DNA from 3 places in the Arthrobacter sp. CMU6 genome. Region 1 is predicted to be linked to each of the others. Evidence: riboswitches for the same ligand, from Rfam matches in the RefSeq annotation. Region 1 holds a riboswitch; each other region holds the start of a gene.
The links. Region 1 has a riboswitch for S-adenosylmethionine ahead of AC5RWD_RS07080 (bifunctional o-acetylhomoserine/o-acetylserine sulfhydrylase). Riboswitches for the same ligand answer to the same signal wherever they lie in the genome.
Positions count from the first base shown of each region.

Region 2: linked by a shared signal. The riboswitch ahead of AC5RWD_RS05860 (DUF1737 domain-containing protein) and the one ahead of AC5RWD_RS07080 (bifunctional o-acetylhomoserine/o-acetylserine sulfhydrylase) in region 1 are both predicted to bind S-adenosylmethionine.
Region 3: linked by a shared signal. The riboswitch ahead of AC5RWD_RS01925 (aminotransferase class V-fold PLP-dependent enzyme) and the one ahead of AC5RWD_RS07080 (bifunctional o-acetylhomoserine/o-acetylserine sulfhydrylase) in region 1 are both predicted to bind S-adenosylmethionine.

Region 1 is NZ_JBNHFL010000007.1:165,780-172,126, forward strand. Features, by position in the region: gene AC5RWD_RS07060 (DeoR/GlpR family DNA-binding transcription regulator) at 1-541, shown strand, start outside; gene AC5RWD_RS07065 (histidine phosphatase family protein) at 594-1,274, opposite strand; gene AC5RWD_RS07070 (CPBP family intramembrane glutamic endopeptidase) at 1,386-2,165, shown strand; gene AC5RWD_RS07075 (VOC family protein) at 2,334-2,972, opposite strand; SAM riboswitch class IV at 3,100-3,216, shown strand; gene AC5RWD_RS07080 (bifunctional o-acetylhomoserine/o-acetylserine sulfhydrylase) at 3,259-4,575, shown strand; SAM riboswitch class IV at 4,682-4,797, shown strand; gene metX (homoserine O-acetyltransferase MetX) at 4,810-6,024, shown strand; gene AC5RWD_RS07090 (MFS transporter) at 6,282-6,347, shown strand, end outside.
Region 2 is NZ_JBNHFL010000006.1:51,210-57,556, forward strand. Features, by position in the region: gene AC5RWD_RS05835 (AMP-binding protein) at 1-336, opposite strand, end outside; gene AC5RWD_RS05840 (DUF1905 domain-containing protein) at 411-710, shown strand; gene AC5RWD_RS05845 (YegP family protein) at 749-1,123, opposite strand; gene AC5RWD_RS05850 (O-succinylhomoserine sulfhydrylase) at 1,442-2,650, opposite strand; gene AC5RWD_RS05855 (rhodanese-like domain-containing protein) at 2,652-3,071, opposite strand; gene AC5RWD_RS05860 (DUF1737 domain-containing protein) at 3,068-3,376, opposite strand; SAM riboswitch class IV at 3,390-3,504, opposite strand; gene AC5RWD_RS05865 (NtaA/DmoA family FMN-dependent monooxygenase) at 3,712-5,007, shown strand; gene AC5RWD_RS05870 (aromatic amino acid ammonia-lyase) at 5,042-6,347, shown strand, end outside.
Region 3 is NZ_JBNHFL010000002.1:115,863-122,209, forward strand. Features, by position in the region: gene AC5RWD_RS01915 (metal-dependent transcriptional regulator) at 1-629, opposite strand, end outside; gene AC5RWD_RS01920 (class I SAM-dependent methyltransferase) at 640-1,419, opposite strand; gene AC5RWD_RS01925 (aminotransferase class V-fold PLP-dependent enzyme) at 1,540-2,946, opposite strand; SAM riboswitch class IV at 2,981-3,094, opposite strand; gene hisN (histidinol-phosphatase) at 3,274-4,086, opposite strand; gene rsgA (ribosome small subunit-dependent GTPase A) at 4,153-5,268, opposite strand; gene aroA (3-phosphoshikimate 1-carboxyvinyltransferase) at 5,252-6,347, opposite strand, start outside.

The sequences.
Region 1 (6,347 bases):
GGCGGCCTCGGCACTCATCGCCCCGGGCATGGTGATCGGGCTCTGCGGCGGCACCACGAGCACTGCCCTGGCACAGATCCTGGCCACCCGCGAAGACCTCAACTCGCCGTCGAACCAGCCCACCCTCACGGTGGTCACGAATGCCATCAACATCGCCTCGCAGCTTGCCGTCCGGCCCAACATTAAAGTGATGGTGACAGGCGGCATCCTCAACACGCGCTCCTATGAGCTCGTTGGCCCGTACACGGACATCATCATGCAGAAGGTCGTGCTGGACATTGCCTTCATCGGGGTCAATGGCATCGACGCCGAGGTGGGTCCCACCAACACCGGCGAGGCCGAGGCAACGGTCAACGCGCTGCTGGCCAGCCGGGCCAGCGTTTCCTACGTAATTGCGGATTCCTCGAAGGTGGGCCGCCGGGCGTTCGCCACGATGGACGGCTACAACTTCACCCGGCTCATCACCGACTCGGGCATTTCGGCGGCAGACAAGGCCGCCTTTGAGGCGCGGGGCACCGAAGTGATCGTGGCCGGGGCCTAGAAAGACGGCACTTGGTTCGCAGGCAGCCAGGCCCCAGCCCTGGAGGCGCGTTTTAAAAAATCACCGGCGGGGCGTCCAGCACCGTCTCGTCCACCCGCCGGTCCACCCACTGGGTGAAGGGCGTGTCGAGTTCGTACTTGCCCAGGCTGTTGCGCACCAGCATGCGGATTTCGGCGTTTTCGGGGTTGTTCAGCGACTCGAAGTACTCCACCGACCAGTGGAACCAGCGCATGCAGAACAGGCGCATGGTCAGCCCGTGCGTGACCAGCAGGGCGTTGGGGGAGTAGTCCGGCTTGGACCAGTGCCGGTACAGGGTCTCCATGAAGGAGGAGATCCGGTCGTACACGTCCGAGCCCGACTCGCCCTCCCGGAAACGGTAGAAGAAGTGGCCGTAGGCGTTGCGGAGTTCCTTCTGGTCCTCGATGTCGCCCGAAATCTGGAAGTTGGCCCAGTCCTGCTCGCGCAGCCGCGGCTCCTCGATGACCCGCTCCGTCAGGGAGCCAAGGTTCAGTGCCTCGAGGGTCTGGTGGGCGCGGAGATAGGGAGAGACGTAGACGCTCACCTGCCGTCCGTCCAGCTCACGGCGGATGCGCTCCCCGGCGGCCTTCGCCTGCTCCAGCCCGAGCTCCGTCAGCGGAATCCGGTAATCGGGCACCCTGTTGTAGATGGAGGTATCCGCGTTGGCCGCCGACTGGCCGTGCCGGATCATGATGATTTTCCCGGGAGCGCTCATAGTTCCCCAGCATAGGGTCAGCCCGCGGCCGGACAGGAACCGGCAGGCTGACAGTACGCAGGAACCGGCAGCTGACAGGAAAGTACCAGCAGGTGGAGGCAAGATAGGAACATGTTGGTTCCCTCCCGCCGTCGGCTGCGGTTTGAAGTGTGGATTGTCCTGGGGTTGTCGCTGGGGCAGTCCGCCGTCTATTCCGTGGTGCAGCTGCTGGACAAGATGACCCGGGCACCGCTGGCGCAGGGGACGTCCACGCTGAACAGGTCACAAAGCACGCGCGAGTACTTCGACCTGACCTACCAGCTGCTGGACATCATTTTCGCCCTGGTGCCCGTCCTGCTGGTGATCTACTTCATGACAGACCAGAGACGGGCGAACTCCGGGTCCGGCCATGACGCCGGTTCGGCGTTCCAGAAGCTGGGCTTCAACTTTGCCCGACCCGGAAAGGACCTGCTGCAGGGGCTCGGGCTGGCTGCCCTGATCGGCATCCCGTCGCTGGGCCTGTACGCGGCCGGCCGTGCCCTGGGCATCACGACGGCGATCATCCCCAGCGGCCTGGACGCCTACTGGTGGACGGTGCCCGTGCTGATCCTGTCCGCCATGCGCCATGCGATCGTGGAGGAAGTCATCGTGGTGGGCTACCTGCTGGACCGGTTCTCCAAGTTCGGCTGGTCCACGTCGCTGGCGATCTTTGTCTCGTCAATGCTCCGCGGCAGCTACCACCTCTACCAGGGGTTCGGGCCCTTCATTGGAAACGCCATCATGGGCGTGGTCTTCGCCTGGGTCTACACCAAAACCCGCCGGGTGATGCCGCTCGTCATCGCGCACGCCCTGCTGGACATTGTCGCGTTCGTGGGCTTCAGCCTGTTCGGCAAGGCCGTCGGGCTGGGCTAGTCGTCGTGGGGCCAGGTCCTGGGCTGGTGATCCTGAGGGGCTGGTGATCCTGAGGCTCTCGTGATCCTGAGGGGCTGGGTACAGCCGTTAAAAATGATTCGGCCGCCATCGGCGGGTGGCGTCGTTGGCACCCGCTGATGGCGGCCGAAGTGAAGGGCAGGAAGTGCGTCAGATTGTGACGGCGCCCGCTGCGGTTTCGAACGTGACGGAGAGGATTCCCGGCGTGCCGTGCGGGGCCACCCAGTTCACCGCGACATCCTCAAGCGGCCGTTCAACGGGCTCGCCGAGCCACTCGGTCACACGCTCGGCAGAGCCCGCAATCGTGAGGCTGGACATCTTCACATTGCTGTCATAGGCGTTGGACGGGTGCAGTCCCGGATCGCCCTCCCACTTGAGCATGTACGGAACCTGCGGGTCCGCGATCAGGCCCAGGATGCCGATCTGCTTCCAGACCAGCTCCCGGCCGTCGGGGAACTTCCGGTTGCCGTTGACGGCGGAGCGGCCAAGGCGCTCCTCGAACGGGGCGAGGTCGTCCACTTCGACGCACCAGCCCATCCAGCCGCCGCCCGCCGCGGACCTGGCCCGGACGGCCTGGCCGAACGGCGCCTTGTCCGACGCCGGGTGGTTCAGGACCTCAACAACCTCAAGGTATTTGTGGCCGGCCAGCGGAATAATCATGTTCCGGGTCCCAAACCGGGGGTGCACTCCGCCCTTAACGGCTTCGACGCCGAGGGCAGAGGAGATACGTTCGGTGGTGGCCGCGAGGCCATCGTGTTCACAGGCGTAAGAGACGTGATCCATGCGCATGCCCTCATCTTGGCACTTTGTGACGGGGCTCTCAGCTTAGGGTCTCCTAACTTGGAAAAAAGTCCATACTTTGACGAAGTTCGTCACAAAGCTGTGCGCGTAACAGTGCGGTTCCTACACTGATCGCAGTCATGAGTGCCAGCGAAAAAAGCCCCGGCTCGCTGGCCGGCAACCCTCCACCGCGGCGGGGTGCCCCGGGTGAGGACCTGGCTGCGCGGCGCCCGCCGGGCGGCAAGCGCGGGCCTGTGCCGGGACCAGCACATGCCCCTTGAGCAGAGGAGCCTGCATGTCCAACGCATGGTCGTTCGAAACCCGCCAGATCCACGCCGGCCAGGTGCCTGACAATGCCACCGGTGCTCGGTCGTTGCCGATCTACCAGACGACGTCGTTCGTCCTCCCGAGCGCCGAAAGCGCGGCGGACCGCTTCGCGCTCGCCGAGATCGCGCCCATCTACACCCGGATCGGCAACCCGACCCAGGACGCCGTTGAACAGCGGATCGCCAGCCTGGAAGGAGGGCTCGCCGCGCTGCTCCTGAGCTCCGGCCAGGCCGCAGAAACGTACGCCATCCTCAACATCGCCGAGGCCGGCGACCACGTGGTGGCAAGCCCCAGCCTCTATGGCGGCACCTACAACCTGCTTGCCCACACCCTGAAGAAGTTCGGCGTGTCCGTCACGTTCGTGGCCGACCCGGACAACCTTGAGCAGTGGCGCGACGCCGTACAGCCCAACACCAAGCTCTTCTTTGCCGAGGTGGTGTCCAACCCCCGGCAGGACGTCCTGGACATCGAAGGCGTTGCCCGGACCGCGCACGAGGCCGGCGTTCCCCTCATCGTGGACAACACCCTGTCCACGCCGTACCTCATCAGGCCGCTCGAGTGGGGCGCGGACGTCGTGGTGCACTCGGCCACCAAGTACCTGGGCGGGCATGGTGCCGCCATTGCCGGTGTCATCGTGGATTCGGGCAACTTCGACTTCGGCAAGGACCCGGAGCGCTTTCCCGGCTTCAACACGCCGGACCCCACCTACAACGGCCTGGTCTACGCCCGCGACCTCGGCGCGGACGGTGCCCTGGGAGCCAACCTGTCCTACATCCTCAAGGCGCGGGTCCAGCTGCTCCGCGACCTGGGTTCCGCGGTGTCCCCGTTCAATGCCTTCCTCATTGCGCAGGGCCTGGAAACGCTGAGCCTGCGGGTGGAGCGCCACGTGGCCAATGCGGTGGCGGTGGCCGGCTGGCTGGAAGCCCGCAGCGACGTGGAGTCCGTAGCCTACGCCGGGCTGCCGTCCAGCCCCTGGTATGAGCGCGGCCTGAAGTACGGGCCCAAGGGCACCGGCGCGGTGGTGGCCTTTACGGTGGCCGGCGGGGCTGAGGCAGGCAAGCGCTTCGTGGATGCCCTGGAGCTGCACTCCCACGTGGCAAACATCGGTGACGTGCGCTCCCTCGTCATCCACCCGGCGTCGACCACGCACAGCCAGCTGACGCCGGAGCAGCAGAGCGTGGCTGGGGTGGCCCCGGGCCTGGTGCGGCTGTCCGTCGGCCTGGAACACATCGATGACATCCTGGCCGACCTCGACGCCGGATTCCGCGCCGCGAAAGGCGCCTGATTTCCGGTGCCGCGGGTGGAACTCCCGGCCCGGGCGGCGGGCCGGGAGTCACACAGCCGTCACATTCTTCGCGAAGATGTCCGCCTGTTTCGTAAACTGGGCAACAGGTCATGAGTGCCAGCGACAGCCCCGGCTTGCTGGCCGGCAACCCTCCTTCCGCGGTGGGGTGCCCCGGGTGAAGACCTGGCCTGCCGGACAGCTGCCGGCGGGCAAGCGCGTAGAAGAGGTTTACCCATGACGATTTCTGTCAGCAGCACCGACTTTCCGGCCGCCGGGGCTCCGCACGGCACTGCTTTGAACGGCACCGTTCCCGGCGGTACAAATCAGGATGGCGGCCGTACGAGTCAGGATGGCCGCGGTACCACTGAGGATGGCACAGTCCGGTATGTCAACATCGGCAGCCTGGAGCTGGAGGCCGGAGGCTTCCTGCCGGACGTGACGCTGGCCTACGAATCCTGGGGAACGCTCAACTCGGACGGTTCCAACGCGATCCTCGTTCAGCATGCCCTCACCGGCAGCACGCACGTCACACGGGGTGCCGGAAACGAGGAGGGCTGGTGGGAACAGCTCGCAGGGCCCGGTGCGCCGGCGGACACTGACAGGTTCTTTGTCATTTCCATCAACATCCTGGGCGGCTGTTACGGGTCCACGGGACCGTCGTCGACCGCCCCGGACGGCAAACCCTGGGGTTCACGCTTTCCGCTGGTGACGCTCAGGGACTCCACCGTCGCCGAGGCGAGGCTTGCCGACCGGCTTGGCATCACGAGCTGGCACGCCGTGGTGGGCGGATCCATGGGCGGCGCCCGCGCCCTCGAATGGGCCGTGACCTTCCCGGAGCGTGTGCGCCGCTGCGGTGTCATCTCGGTCGGCGCCAGGAGCACGGCTGAACAAATCGCCTTCGCCCAGGCGCAGACCCTTGCCATCCGGCAGGACCGCCATTTCAACGGCGGTGACTATTACGGCGGGCCCGAACCCGCGGAGGGCCTGGCGCTCGCGCGGCGGATCGCGCACATCACCTACCGGTCTGCCTACGAACTGGATTTCCGGTTCGGCAGGAACGCCCAGACCCCTGAAGAGCCGTTGCAGGCCGAAGCCCTGGCGGGCCGCGGCCGGTACCAGGTGGAGAGCTACCTCGACCACCAGGGCAACAAGCTGGTCCGGCGCTTTGACGCCAACAGCTACATCGCCCTCACGGAAGCACTCATGAGCCATGACGTCACCCGGGGACGGGGGACACTCAAGGAAGCCCTGGCGCGGGCCTCCGCAGACTTCTTCGTTGCCGCCGTGGAGACGGACCGGCTGTACTTTCCCGCCCAGTCGCTGGAACTCGCCGAGGCCCTGCCGGGGAATGTGGATGTCCACATGATCGATTCGCCGATCGGCCACGACGGGTTCCTCACGGAGATCGGTCAGCTGAACGCCCAGCTCAGGGCTCACCTCCTCAATTGATGCGCGCCGCCGCTCGGCCGGAACCCGACCGTGGCCGGGGCCACGCCGGTGCCTCCACGGCGGCCGTCTTCCTGCTGTGGCGCGGCGATGCCGGTTCCTCCCTGTGCATTTATGCAGATGTGCCCTGCACTATTTGGCGTTGAGCTTGCGTCTTCGGCAGACCATACTCGTTGAATCCGGCGTTCGTGGTGCGCATCACACCCGTTCGCCACCGACTGGTCCCCGTGGTGTCGAGGAAGACGCCGAAGGAGTTCGCAATGAGTACGGAAAGCTCCGCCGCAAGGCGTACAGAGGAAACCGATATCAAGGCCTCAGGCCTGAAG
Region 2 (6,347 bases), on a different contig from region 1:
GAGCACCGTCTGCCCGTCGGCGGAACGCAGCACGACGTCTGGATCGTACGCGGCCACCAGGGACTCTAGCGCCGCCGGCTTGTCCTCCGGAAGCAGGATCAGCGGGTGGCCGCCGACGAGTGCGGCAAGGTAGGCCACCAGGGATTCGACGTCGTTCGCCGCAGCCAATGCCACCAGGCGGCGCTGGGTGCCCAGCCGGAGCGCGAGGGCATCAACCCTGTCGGCGAGTTCCCGGTAGGTGAGAGTGAAATTGTCGGTGAGGATTGCGGGCCTGTCCCCGTGGCCTGCGAGATCGGCGGCGAAGGGCACCCGCGCGAAATCAAGCTGCGTGGTCACCGGAAGATGATATTAGTTAAGGCTTACCTAAGTAAAACCGTCCGGCTTCCTGTTACGCGTGCCATACTCAGTCCGTGGCTGAGACCTATGCCTTTCGTGCGCAGCTGTGGCTCTACCCGGGCGAAGCCGCCTGGCACTTCATTACGTTGCCGGTGGACATTTCGGAGGAGATCCACGAGGAGTCCGCGGGTCACCGCAAGGGGTTCGGCTCGGTGAAGGTGACGGCACACATCGCCGGCCATCAGTGGCAGACCTCGGTCTTTCCGGACGCCGGCAGCGGCTCGTACCTGCTGCCGGTCAAGAAGGCCGTGCGGATGGCGGCCCACATAACCGCGGGGGACGACGTCGAGGTCCGGCTGATCGTCGGCAACTAGGAGCCAGTCAGCCCAAAGGCACCATGTGGCGACGGCGGCTAGGCCGCCCCGGTCCAGCGGGCAGGCGCCGCTGCTGGCCTGCGCAGCGGCGTTCCGGTGGCATCCGACGCCGTGCGCTTGGTGCCGAAGCCCTGCCTTCGGTGGTCTGCCCGTGCTGACAAAGGCGTCTGGGCAGGTACCTGCGGCTTCGCACGCGGGTGCTCCGCGGGCTGGGCCGTGACCTGGGGTCCAGCCGGGGAGAGATCAGTGATGAGCCCCGTCCCGGCGCATTCGCGTACGTCGGCGATTGCGGCCGCGGCCGCACGCTTGTCCTCGAACGGTGCGGAGATTGCGAGGACGATTCCATTGGGGGCCTTCAGCCGGAACCGGAACTGGGACTCTGCATCAACAAAAACTTCAAATACTCCGGCCATGGCGGTCCTTCCGGTCAGGGAGGCTGCGCGCAGCGTCTTCGCGGCCGCAGCCCCGAACGCATCGCTGCGTCTGTCCTTGGGTGGTGCTGAACCAACAGGGGTTTCATCGGTTCATCGGTGTTATTCGAGTCTGCCCAGTGCGCACGGAGCCTCACAAGACCATCCGTGTAAACCCTGGGTAAACCCTGCCTGCCCACCCACTAAACCGCGCCGCAGCCTCGTTCTCAAGGACAGCCGAAACGAACGGACGCGCAGCACAACCCACGTTCAAAGCCCGCCATGGGAAGTAATAGCCGGACGACGAAGGGCCGCAAAAACTCAGATCTGCTTGAGAGCCTGCTCCAGGTCCGCGATGAGGTCATCCGCATCTTCCAGGCCCACGGACAGCCGCACCACCCCGTCGCTCAGTCCGATCGCGGCGCGTCCTTCGGGCCCCATGGCCCGGTGCGTTGTGGTGGCGGGGTGGGTGATCAGGGATTTGGCGTCGCCCAGGTTGTTGGAGATGTCAATGATTTTCAGGGCGTCCAGCAGCGCAAAGGCGGCTTCCTTGCCCGACTGGCCTGCCGTCGTCGCAAGCTCCAGCGTCAGGACGGTGCCGCCGGCCTTCATCTGCTTGGCCGCCAGTTCGAACTGTGGGTGCGATTTGAGCAGCGGGTACTTGACCCAGTTGACGGCGGGCTGGGTCTCCAGCCATTCGGCCAGGCGCAGCGCCGTGGCGGAGGAGTGGTTCACGCGGAGCGCCATGGTCTCCAGGCCCTTGGTGAGCACCCAGGCGTTGAACGAGGAAAGCGCCGGGCCGGTGTGGCGCATGAGCTGCTTGACCGGCCCGTCGATGAATTCCTTGGTGCCCAGGATGGCGCCGCCCATCACCCGGCCCTGGCCGTCGATGTGCTTGGTGCCGGAGTAGACCACCACGTCGGCGCCCAGGTCTCCGCAGCGCTGCAGCAGCGGGGTGGCGAAGACGTTGTCCGCCACCACCTTGGCGCCGGCGGCGTGGGCGAGCTCGCTGACCGCTGCGATGTCCACGATTTCCTGCATGGGGTTGGACGGGGATTCGAAGAAGACGGCCGTGGTGGGCACCGAGAGGGCCACACGCCACTGCTCGAGGTCCGGACCGTCCACGAACACGGTCTCCACACCCCAGCGCGGCAGGATTTCGTTAAGGATCACGAAGCAGGAGCCGAACAGGGAACGGCTGGCGACCACGCGGTCCCCGGCCGCGAGCAGCGCGCCAAGGGCGGTGAACACAGCGGACATGCCGGACGCCGTCGCAAAGCATGCCTCCGTGCCTTCCAGCAGCCGGAGCCGTTCCTGGAAGGTGGCCACGGACGGGTTGCCGTAGCGCGAGTAGACGAAGCGCTCATCCTCGCCGGTGAAGGCGCGTTCGGCGGCAGCGGCGGACTCGTAAACAAAGCCGGAGTTCAGGAAGACAGGCTCGGTGGTCTCTTGGAAATTGGTGCGGTCAAGCCCGCCGCGGACGGCCTGGGTGTCCGGGCTCCAGCCGGCGGCGTCGTGATTAAAGGTCAACTTAGTTCTTTCCCAGGTTCGTCGGCAGGCCGCGGTTCTTCCAGCCGTTCACGGTGCGCTCACCGTAGCGGTCGGGTTCGCCCTCGAAGCCTTCGAGGACGTTGTAGGCGGTGAAACCGGCCTGGGTGGCGGCGATGGCCGCGGCGATGGAGCGCTGGCCGGAGCGGCACAGGAACAGCAGCTCCACCCGGGTGTCCTCAGGCGCCTGCTGCTTCAGCTGCTCGATGAAGTCGGGGTTGGGAATGCCGCCGGGAAAGGTCCACTGGATGAACAGCGGATCATTCCGCTGATCGTTCGCGGACGCGGTTTCCGGGATGCCGATGTGCGCCCATTCACCCTCGGTCCGCACGTCCACCAGAACGGCACCCTGCTCGAGCCTGGCCCACGCGTCCTGCGGGGTGAGGTCTCCGGCGTAGCTCATGCGTGGCCCTCGTAGGCTTCTTCGCTAAGGTCGTCGTCGGAGTCCAGCCGGTCCACGGCGGTGGCGACGGCAGCATCTGCGGACGCGATGGCGGCAGGCAGGATGAGGGCCTGGGCCACGATGACAGTGGTGCCGTTGAAGGTTGCGGCAGGGCTGCCGTGCAGGACGTATCCCTCGGCCAGGGCGGCCGAGATGCGCTCACAGAATGCGCGGTCGTCCGGACCCGTGACCAGGCGGTAGGACAGCTTTTCCTCAGGTTTATCCTGCTGGGACGGCAGTGTTGCAACGGTGGGGGCGTCTGACATGACGGATCTCCTTTTCTCACGCTTGCAGCTCGAAGTGGTCGATATGCCGAGTATTCACCTGAGGCACCCCGCCGTGGAAGGAGGGTTGCCGACCGGCCAGTCAGGGCTTAATGCCGGTACTCATTACTCCCCAAAAACGTAACACTGACGGCGGCGGTGCGCACCGCCGCCGCCGTCATCTTCCGTAACGCATCCGGACACTGCCGGTCAGGGCAATCGACGCGCTGCGGTTACAAAGCCGGTGGCCGGGAGGATAATGACGGGAGATGACCCGCCGTAACGCCGGATGAAACCAGGCTGCAGTGAATGATTCGCCCGCGAATACAGTGACTCCCATGCTGCACTTTGGATGGTTTGTGGGCCATGGCTTCGGGGTTCAGGGCTGGGGGACGCCCGGCTACGGAATCGGTTATGACTGGAAGAAGCCCGCCCCCTACCAGCATGCGGTCCGGGAGTTCGAACGGGCCGGGCTGGACCTGTTCATCATCGAGGATTCGCTCACCGTCCCCGACACCTATGGCGGCAGCGCGGAGGTCTCGCTGGCGCAGGCGTCCTTTGCGCCGAAGCACGATCCGCTGGCCCTGGTGCCGTACCTGCTCTCCGCCACGGAGCACCTCGGTATTGTTCCCACCATCAGCGCCTCCTTCTATCCGCCGTTCACCGCCGCCCGGCTGCTGGCCACGCTGCAGCACTTCTCCAACGGGCAGCTGGGCTGGAACGTGGTGACCTCGGGCAGCGACCTCGCCGCGCAGAACTACGGGCTGGACCAGCAGATCGAGCACGACCTCCGCTACGAGAAGGCCGAGGAGTTCGTGGACGTTGTGCGCAAGCTCTGGCGCAGCTGGGAACCGGACGCCATCCTTGAGGACACGCAGGCAGGCATCTTCGCTGACCACACCAAGGTCCGGCCGATCCACCACGACGGGGAGTTCTTCAAGGTCCGGGGACCGCTGAACACGGCGCCGCTGCCGGAGGAACCGGTGCTGGTGCAGGCGGGGGCATCGCCGCGGGGCAAGGCCTTCGCCGGTGCGAACGCGGATGTTGCCATAGCCCTTGCCCGTGGCGTGGACGGCATGAAGGCGTATCGGGACTCCATCCGCGCCGAGGCTGCCGGGGCCGGCCGGAACCCCGACGACGTCAAGGTCCTGTTCGTCCTCAAACCCACGGTGACCGGTTCCCGGGCCGAAGCCGAGGAGCTGCGGGCTGCCCGCCGGGAGCTCACGCAGCGGGACATCGACAGCCAGCTCAACTCCATCTCCTATCTGTCCGTGATCGACTTCAAGCAGTTCGACCTTGACGAGCCACTCCCGGAGCTCAGCACCAACAGCAACCAGGGCACGCTGGAGCACTTCTCCAAGGCCGCGCCGCCGGGCTCCACCCTGCGGCAAATCCTGCAGGCCCGCAGCGGCGGCGCCGGCGACAGCATCATCGGCACCGCGGAGGAAATCGCCGACTACCTCGAGGAAACCGGGGCGGCAGTGGGCGGCGACGGGTTCCTCTTCTCCGGCTTCGTGGATCCGGCCACCATCCACGGCGTGCTGGACAGGCTGGCGCCGGTGCTTCGGAGCCGGGGACTGCTGCGGACGAGCTACGGCGACGGCGGATTCCGCCGGAACCTGCTGGACTTTTAGCGCCATGACAGGAGCCAGGGAGCACGACGGGCCGATGCCGGGCCTCCGGCACGGCACCTTCCTGATCGGCACGGCCCACATCCGTGCCGACGACGTGGCGGCAGCGGCCGCCGATCCCGGAGTCGAGGTGGTCCTCAGCGCCGAAGCCCTCGAGCTCGTGGGCCTCTCCCGTGAGGTGGTGCAGGCGGCCATCGATTCCGGCCACCGCGTCTACGGCCTGAACACCCTGCTCGGCTCCGGCCGTGACACGGCCGTGGAGCAGGAATCCATCCTTGACTTCCAGCTGCAGGTGGTGCGCTACCACCACAGCGGCGTCGGCGCGCTGCTGGACCGCGATGAAGTGCGCGCCCTCATCCTGGCAAGGCTCATCGGGTTCACCCGCGGAGGCTCGGGCGTGCGTCCGGAGACTGCCCGGTTCTACGCCGAGCTGCTCAACAGGGACGTGGTGCCGGCCGTTCCGCGCGACGGGTCCGTCGGCTCGTCGGACCTCACCCAGCTGGCGGCCGTTGCCGCCGTCGCCATCGGTGAGGGACAGGCGCTGACTCCCGACGGCGGCCTGCAGGACGGCGCGGAAGCGCTCACCGCCGCCGGGCTGGAACCGCTGGTCCTGGCGCCGGGCGAGGCCCTGGCGCTGGTCAGCGCCAACTCCTATTCGATCGGCGCCGGGGCGCTGGAGCTCCGCCGCCTCCGGTGGCTCGCCGATCTGGCGGACACCGCGCTGGCGCTGTCACTTGAGGCCACTGCCAGGTACGACGGCGGAGGGAACCTCAGCCCGTTCTCGCCGGCTGTGCAGTCTGCCAAGGCGGTGGACGGCCAGCGCGTCTCGGCGGCCAACGTCCGGCGCCTGGTGCGCGGCGGCTGGCTGGAGGATCCGCGGCGCCAGGTATCTGTCCAGGATGCCCTGTCCTTCCGCGCCGCACCGCAGACCCATGGTGCGTTCCGGAGCCAAGTGACGGCCTTGGCCGGGGCGCTCGAGGTGGAGCTCAACGGCAGGGGCGATAACCCCCTCACGGACATAGCCTCCGGCCGGATGGTGTCCGGCGGAAACTTCCAGCCCATGCAGCTGGCCCTGGCCTTCGAGGCGCTGCGGCTGGGGCTCGCACATGTGGGAATCAGCAGCGAGCGGCGGATCGCCAAGCTCTATCCGCCGCAGCGCCTGATCCGGCAGCTCAACCTCGAGGCGGCCCGGGCCGGCACCCCGCTGGCGTCCGAAGACCTGCCGGGACTGCTGTGGTACTCGGCCGCGGGATTGCTGGCGGAGCTGAAGTTCCTGGCGGCGCCAGCCACCCTCGGCGCCCCCACCCTGTCCGCGGACGTCGAGGACCACTCCACGCTTGCCC
Region 3 (6,347 bases), on a different contig from region 1:
TCGCGGCTGGTTCCGGGGGAACCGATGCGGACCACGAGCGCACCGCCGAAGGGCTTGCGGCCGCGTACCTCGACGTCGGCGTCGAGGCTGATCCTTTCCGCGGCCAGGTAGCGCAGCAGTTCCGGGTTCTCGTCGCTGATCCGGGTGATCCTGCCGGTGTGGCCGTCGTCGAGTTCGATCATCCGGTGGGCCGACGGCATTCGGACGGTTCCGTCAGCCGTGGGGATGGGATCGCCGTGCGGGTCCCGTGACGGGTTGCCCAGCCGGGCTGCCAGCCTCTCAATGAACGTGTCCGAGACCGCGTGTTCCAGCTGTTCGGCCTCGTCGTGGACTTCGTCCCAGCTGTATCCCAGGTCCTTGACCAGGTAGGTCTCAATGAGCCGGTGCCGCCGGACCATGGAGAGCGCAAGCCGGACGCCCTGGGGTGTGAGGGTGATGGCGCTGTACGGCTTGTGGAGGACCAGGCCCTGGTCCTTGAGCTTGCGCACCATTTCGGAGACTGAGGAATTGGCCACGCCGAGGCGCTGTGCAAGCTGCGTGGACGTGATGGGCTTGTCCTGCCATTCCGTGAAGGAATAGATGACCTTAACGTAGTCCTCGATCGAGGAGGAGGGCGTACTGGTCTTCACAGGTTCAAGCCTACCTGCTGCCACTAGGGCGTTCCGCCCGGACAGCCCGCCAGGTCTGGGTGAGGTAGGGGAGCTGCAGCAGTTCGCCCTCGGCATGCCCCAGATGTTCATGCAGGTACCAGGTCAGGTTTCCGGTCACCTTGGCTCGGGTGGCGTCATTGGCTGCGAGGTAGTAGCTGCGGGACTTGGCCAGTTCCAGGATGTCGTCCGGGGTGACAGGATCCTCCCACCGGGTCAGGTGGCTTTCCAGGGAGGTGAATTCCGGACCGATTTTGGGGCGGAAATCCGGCTTGTGCACGTCCCCGGCGTGCATGATGCGTGACAGCCGGTGGACCCACGGCACTGATGTGTCCAGCTGGTTCCAGATCAGGCCCAGCACACCGTGGGGCCTGAGGATCCGGGAGATTTCCGTGCTGGCCCGCAGGGGGTCGCACCAGTGCCACGCCTGCGCAACGGTGACCACATCGAACGACGCGCCGGGCAGCCCGGTCTCCTCCGCGGTCCCTTCCAGGGCTTGAACCCCGGGGTAGGAGCCGCTGAGCTGTTCCAGCATGTCCACGGAAGGGTCCACCGCGCTGACGCTCAGGCCGCGTTCCACCAGCAATGCCGTGAACTTACCGGTTCCTGCGCCGAGGTCGGCAGCGGTGTGGGCCTCGGGTGGAATGAGCCAGTCAGCGGAATCGCCAGGGTACCCGGGACGGACGCGGTGGTAGTGCTCGCCGCCGTCCTGAAAGCTCTGCCCAAGCTCCTGCCGCCGCCCGTGATGAAGTTTGGGACCGCCCCGTGCCACGCACAGTCTCCTTAGCCCGACGTCGAAAATTACCTTTCGAATTTACCGTACGGAGACCGCTGCCGTAGCAGGCCGGGGTGGCGTCCTAGTTCGGGTTGGCGTCCGGGGCCGGGGTGGCGATTAGTCCTGCGTGCAGGGTGCGGCGCCGGCGGTGCCGGGGGTGTTGGGTGCCCACTCGGGGTACGTGCGTGTGTCGTTCGCCGGAACCCAGCGCCCGGCGTCCACCACGTAGTCCCAACCGAGCCCGGAGCGGCGGAGCTCCTCAATGCCGGCGAGCAGCCGCTGGGCGTCCTCGAGCCGGGATCCCACGCCAAAGCTGGCGCGCAGCGAACCCGACGGGAGGCCGAGGCGCTTCAGCAGCGGGTGCGCGCAGAAGCGGCCGTCGCGCAGGCCCACGCCGTGTTCGGCCGACAGGTAGGCGGCCACCAGGCCGGCGTCGTACCCCTCCACGGAGAAGTTGACCACGCCAATGGCGTCGTCCGGGTCGCTGTCGGCGAAGATCTGGTGGACGGTGACGCCGTCGATCCTGCGCAGCCCCTCGACGAGGAAGGACCGGATGGCGGCTTCGTGGGCGTGCCAGTGCTGCGGATCAAGGGCAGCGATGACCTGGGTTGCCCGGGCCAGGGTGGCAGCGCCGAGCACGTTGGGTGAGCCGCCCTCGTGGCGGGCGGGGCCGGTGGCCCAGCTGACGCCGTCGAGCCTGGCCTCGCTCACCGCGCCGCCGCCGGCGAGGTGGGGCGTGCCGGCATCGAGCCAGTCGGGGCGGCCGATCAGGACGCCGGCCCCGAAGGGGGCGTAGAGCTTGTGGCCGGAGAAGGCGAGATAGTCGACGTCGTCCGCGGCGATGTCGATGCGGCGGTGCGGCGCGAGCTGCGCGGCGTCCACCACGATTCGGGCGCCGTATTCATGGGCCAGCGCGGCGAGTCGGCGGATGGGAAGGATTTCGCCGGTGACGTTGGAGGCGCCGGTCACCGCAAGGAGGCTGACATCGCCGTGCTCGAGTTCGGCGCGCAGGCTGCTGATGGTTGCTTCCAGGGTTTCCGAGGCCACCACGCTGCGGTGCGGCACGCCCTGCCACGGCAGCAGGTTGGCGTGGTGCTCGATGTCCAGGTACAGGACTTCGCCGGTGTGGTGGTGGTTCTCCACGGGCAGGCAGCCGGCCAGGAGGTTGAGGGAGTCGGTGGTGTTCCGGGTGAAGATGACGGCGTCATCGGCGCGGCCGCCCACGAACTCCCGCACGATGCTCCGCGAGTTCTCGTACACGGAGGTGCTGATCTGTGAGGCGTAGCCGGCGCCGCGGTGCACGCTTGCGTAGTACGGCAGGATCTCGTTGAGGTACGCAGAAACCACTGACAGAGCAGGCGCGGAGGCGCCGTAATCGAGGTTGGCGTAGCGGACGTGGCCGCCCTGGATCAGCGGAGCCTGGATTTCCGCGCCGGTGACGGCGGCCAGGGGGCGGCCGGCGGCGGCGAACCGGCCGTCCAGCACGCCGGCGTCGGTGGTGGAAGAAAGGATTGCAGCTGTCATGGGACCTCACTGAGAAAGGACCCCGCGTGACAGGGATCCGCGCTTGCCGGGTCCGTTCCGGATCGGCCTGGTCGTCACCCGGGGCACCCCACCGCGAATGGAGGGTTGCCGGCCAGCTAACCGGGGTTTAGCGCTGGCACTCGTGACCTGTTACGAGACTAGGACATCCGGACCGGCGATGAAAAAGCCGATCAGGAATGTTAAGCGAAATATTACGCAGCCCGGATATCCGGCGTTCGGCCGAATAAACGACGGCGGACGCCACCAAAAGTGGTCGTCCGCCGTCGTAATGTTCAGCGCTAAGGCGCCGGGGCAGGGGTGGGGAAACTAGAGTAAATCGTCCAGTTGCGGGTTCAGGCGCTTCAGGACTTCCGAGTGCAGGATCGAGTTGGTGGCCAGCGCGTTGCCGCCGAACGGGCCGTCAGTGCCTTCGAGGGAGGTGAAACGGCCGCCCGCTTCCGTCACGATCGGCACCAGTGCCGCCATGTCGTACAGGTTCAGTTCCGGTTCGCAGGCGATGTCCACCGCGCCTTCGGCCACCATGCAGTACGACCAGAAATCGCCGAACGCGCGGGTGCGCCACACCTCCTCGGTGAGCTGGAGGAACTCATCGAGGTTTCCGCGGTCCTTCCAGCCGCCGAGGCTGGAGTAGGACAGCGAGGCGTCGGCGAGGCTGGACACGTTGGACACCTTGAGCCTCGTGGCGGCGGCCAGGGAACGGCCCGAGTAGGCGCCGGCGCCCTTGGCGGCCCACCAGCGCTTGCCGAGCGCAGGGGCGCTGACCACGCCCACGACGGGTTCGCCCTCGTCGACGAGGGCGATCAGCGTGGCCCAGACCGGCACCCCGCGGACAAAGTTCTTGGTGCCGTCGATGGGGTCGATGATCCAGCGGCGGGAACCGTGGCCGGAACTTCCGAACTCCTCACCGAGCACGGCGTCGCGGGGACGGGAGCGGGACAGCTGGCCGCGGATGGACTCCTCGGCGGCCTTGTCCGCATCGGTGACCGGCGTCAGATCAGGCTTCGTCTCGATCTGGAGGTCCAGCGCCTTGAACCGGCTCATGGTCTGGTCGTCCACGGAATCGGCCAGCACATGGGCCAGACGCAGGTCATCGTTGTACGTTGAAGCGGGTTGGGTCATGGTTCCAAACTACCCTCAAAGGCCCCGCCGGGCGGGGAGGCAGCTGCCGGGCTGCGCCGGGAAAGGCTAGCCGACGCTGCCGAGCTCCTTGGTTTCCTGGGCCTCCATGCGCGGGTCGGTGCCCAGCAGGCGGCGCAGGGACGCGAGCCTGGCTGCTCCCGTGGGGCCGGCGTGACCGGCCGCGACCCATGCATCAACGCCGCAGTTGACGGAGGTGGCGTCGTGCTTGCAGCCGCGTTCGCAGGCCTCGGTGCCCGGCTCAAGGTCGGGGAAGGAGCGCAGGATGCGGTCCGGGTCGACGTGGGCAAGTCCGAACGAACGGATGCCAGGCGTGTCGATGATCCAGCTCCCGGCCGGGGCGTCAGCGAGCTTGAGGGCAAGGGCCGACGACGACGTGTGCCGTCCCCGGCCCGTGACGGCATTGACACCGCCGGTGGCGCGTTCGGCCCCGGTCAGCGCGTTGACCATGGTGGACTTTCCGACGCCGGAATGGCCCAGCATCACGGTCACCTTGCCGTCCAGGTGCGCGCGCAGTTCGGACACGGCGGCAACGTCGAGCCGGGCGGAGAGGCCGTCGTCTGACCGTGCGTCGATGCCCGATGCTTCCGAGTCGGCAGTGCGGCTGATGATGACCGGAAAGTCCAGGTGGCGGTAGTTGTCCAGCAGTTCGGTGGGATCTTTGACGTCCGCCTTGGTGACCAGCAGCAGCGGTTCGATCCCGGCGTCGTAGGCTGCCACCAGTGCCCGGTCGATGAAGCCGGTACGGGGTTCCGGGTTGGCGGCGGCGACCACCACCACCAACTGGTCCGCGTTGGCAACAACAGCGCGCTCCACCGGATCGGTGTCGTCGGCGCTGCGGCGCAGCAGGGTCTTGCGGTCCTGGATTTTCACGAGCCGGGCGAGAGTGTCCGGCGCGCCGGAGACGTCGCCCACGAGGGACACGAAGTCGCCCGCCACCACGGGGGAGCGGCGGAGTTCCCGGGCCCGGGCGGCGATGACCGTCCGCTCGTGGCCGGAGTCCTCGCCCACGACTGCTGTGTAACGTCCCCGGTCAACGGTGATGATCCGTCCGGTGACGGCGTCCTCGTGGCTGGGGCGGTCCTTCGTCCGGGGCCGGGAACCCTTCTTGTTCGGGCGGATCCGGACGTCGGATTCGTCCCAGGAATCAGTGCTGCGTGCCACCGGCGGTCCCTGCAGTGTTGGTCACTGCCGTGTTTGTAACGGCGCCGATCCGCTGGCCGAGCATGTCCGCCCACAGCTTGGGGAAGTCCGGCATGGTCTTGGACGTCGTGGCGATGTCCTGCACTTCCACGCCCCTGACCGCCAGGCCGAGGATCGCTCCGGCCGTGGCCATCCGGTGGTCAGCATAGCTGTGCACGACGCCCGCGTGCAGTTCCGCGGGCCGGATGATGAGGCCGTCGACGGTTTCCTCGGCATCGCCGCCGAGACGGTTGATCTCCGTGACCAGAGCGGCGAGCCGGTCCGTCTCGTGTCCCCGGAGGTGCGCAATGCCGCTCAGCCGTGAAGGGCCGGAGGCCAGTGCGCACAGTGCGGCTACGGTGGGTGCCAGTTCGCTGGTTTCGGCGAAGTCGGCGCCTTTGATTTCACTGCCGCCGGTTACCGTCAGGGTGCCGTCCTGCAGGGTGACTTCTGCCCCCATGTCGCTGAGGATGCTACGCCACATGTCGCCCACCTGCGTGGTGTGTTCGGGCCAGTCCGGAATCCGCACCGTACCGCCTGTGGCCAGGGCAGCGGCCAGGAACGGGCCGGCGTTGGACAGGTCCTGTTCGATGCGCTGGTCGAACGCACGGATTGGGCCGGGGCTGACAATCCAGTGCTTGGGTGTGGAGTCATCCACCACCACGCCCACCCCGCGCAGCACGGCGACGGTCATATTGATATGGTCCAGGCTTGGCACCGTGCTGCCGGAATGTTCCAGATGCAGGCCGTCCGAGAACCGCGCCCCCACCAGGAGCAGGGCGGAGACGAACTGCGAGGACGCGCTGGCGTCAATGACGAGGTGCCCGCCGCGGACCTGCCCCGTTCCTTCAACGCGGAAGGGCAGCGAAGCGGGCGTTCCGCCGTCCTCTCCGCCGACGGTTACGCCGAGGCCCGCAAGCGCCTCGATGATGGTCCCCATCGGACGCTCCCTGGCGTGCGGATCGCCGTCGAAAACGGTGGCTCCGGTGCGCAGGGCCGCCAGCGGCGGAACAAACCTCATGACCGTTCCCGCAAGGCCGCAGTCGACGGCGACGTCGTCA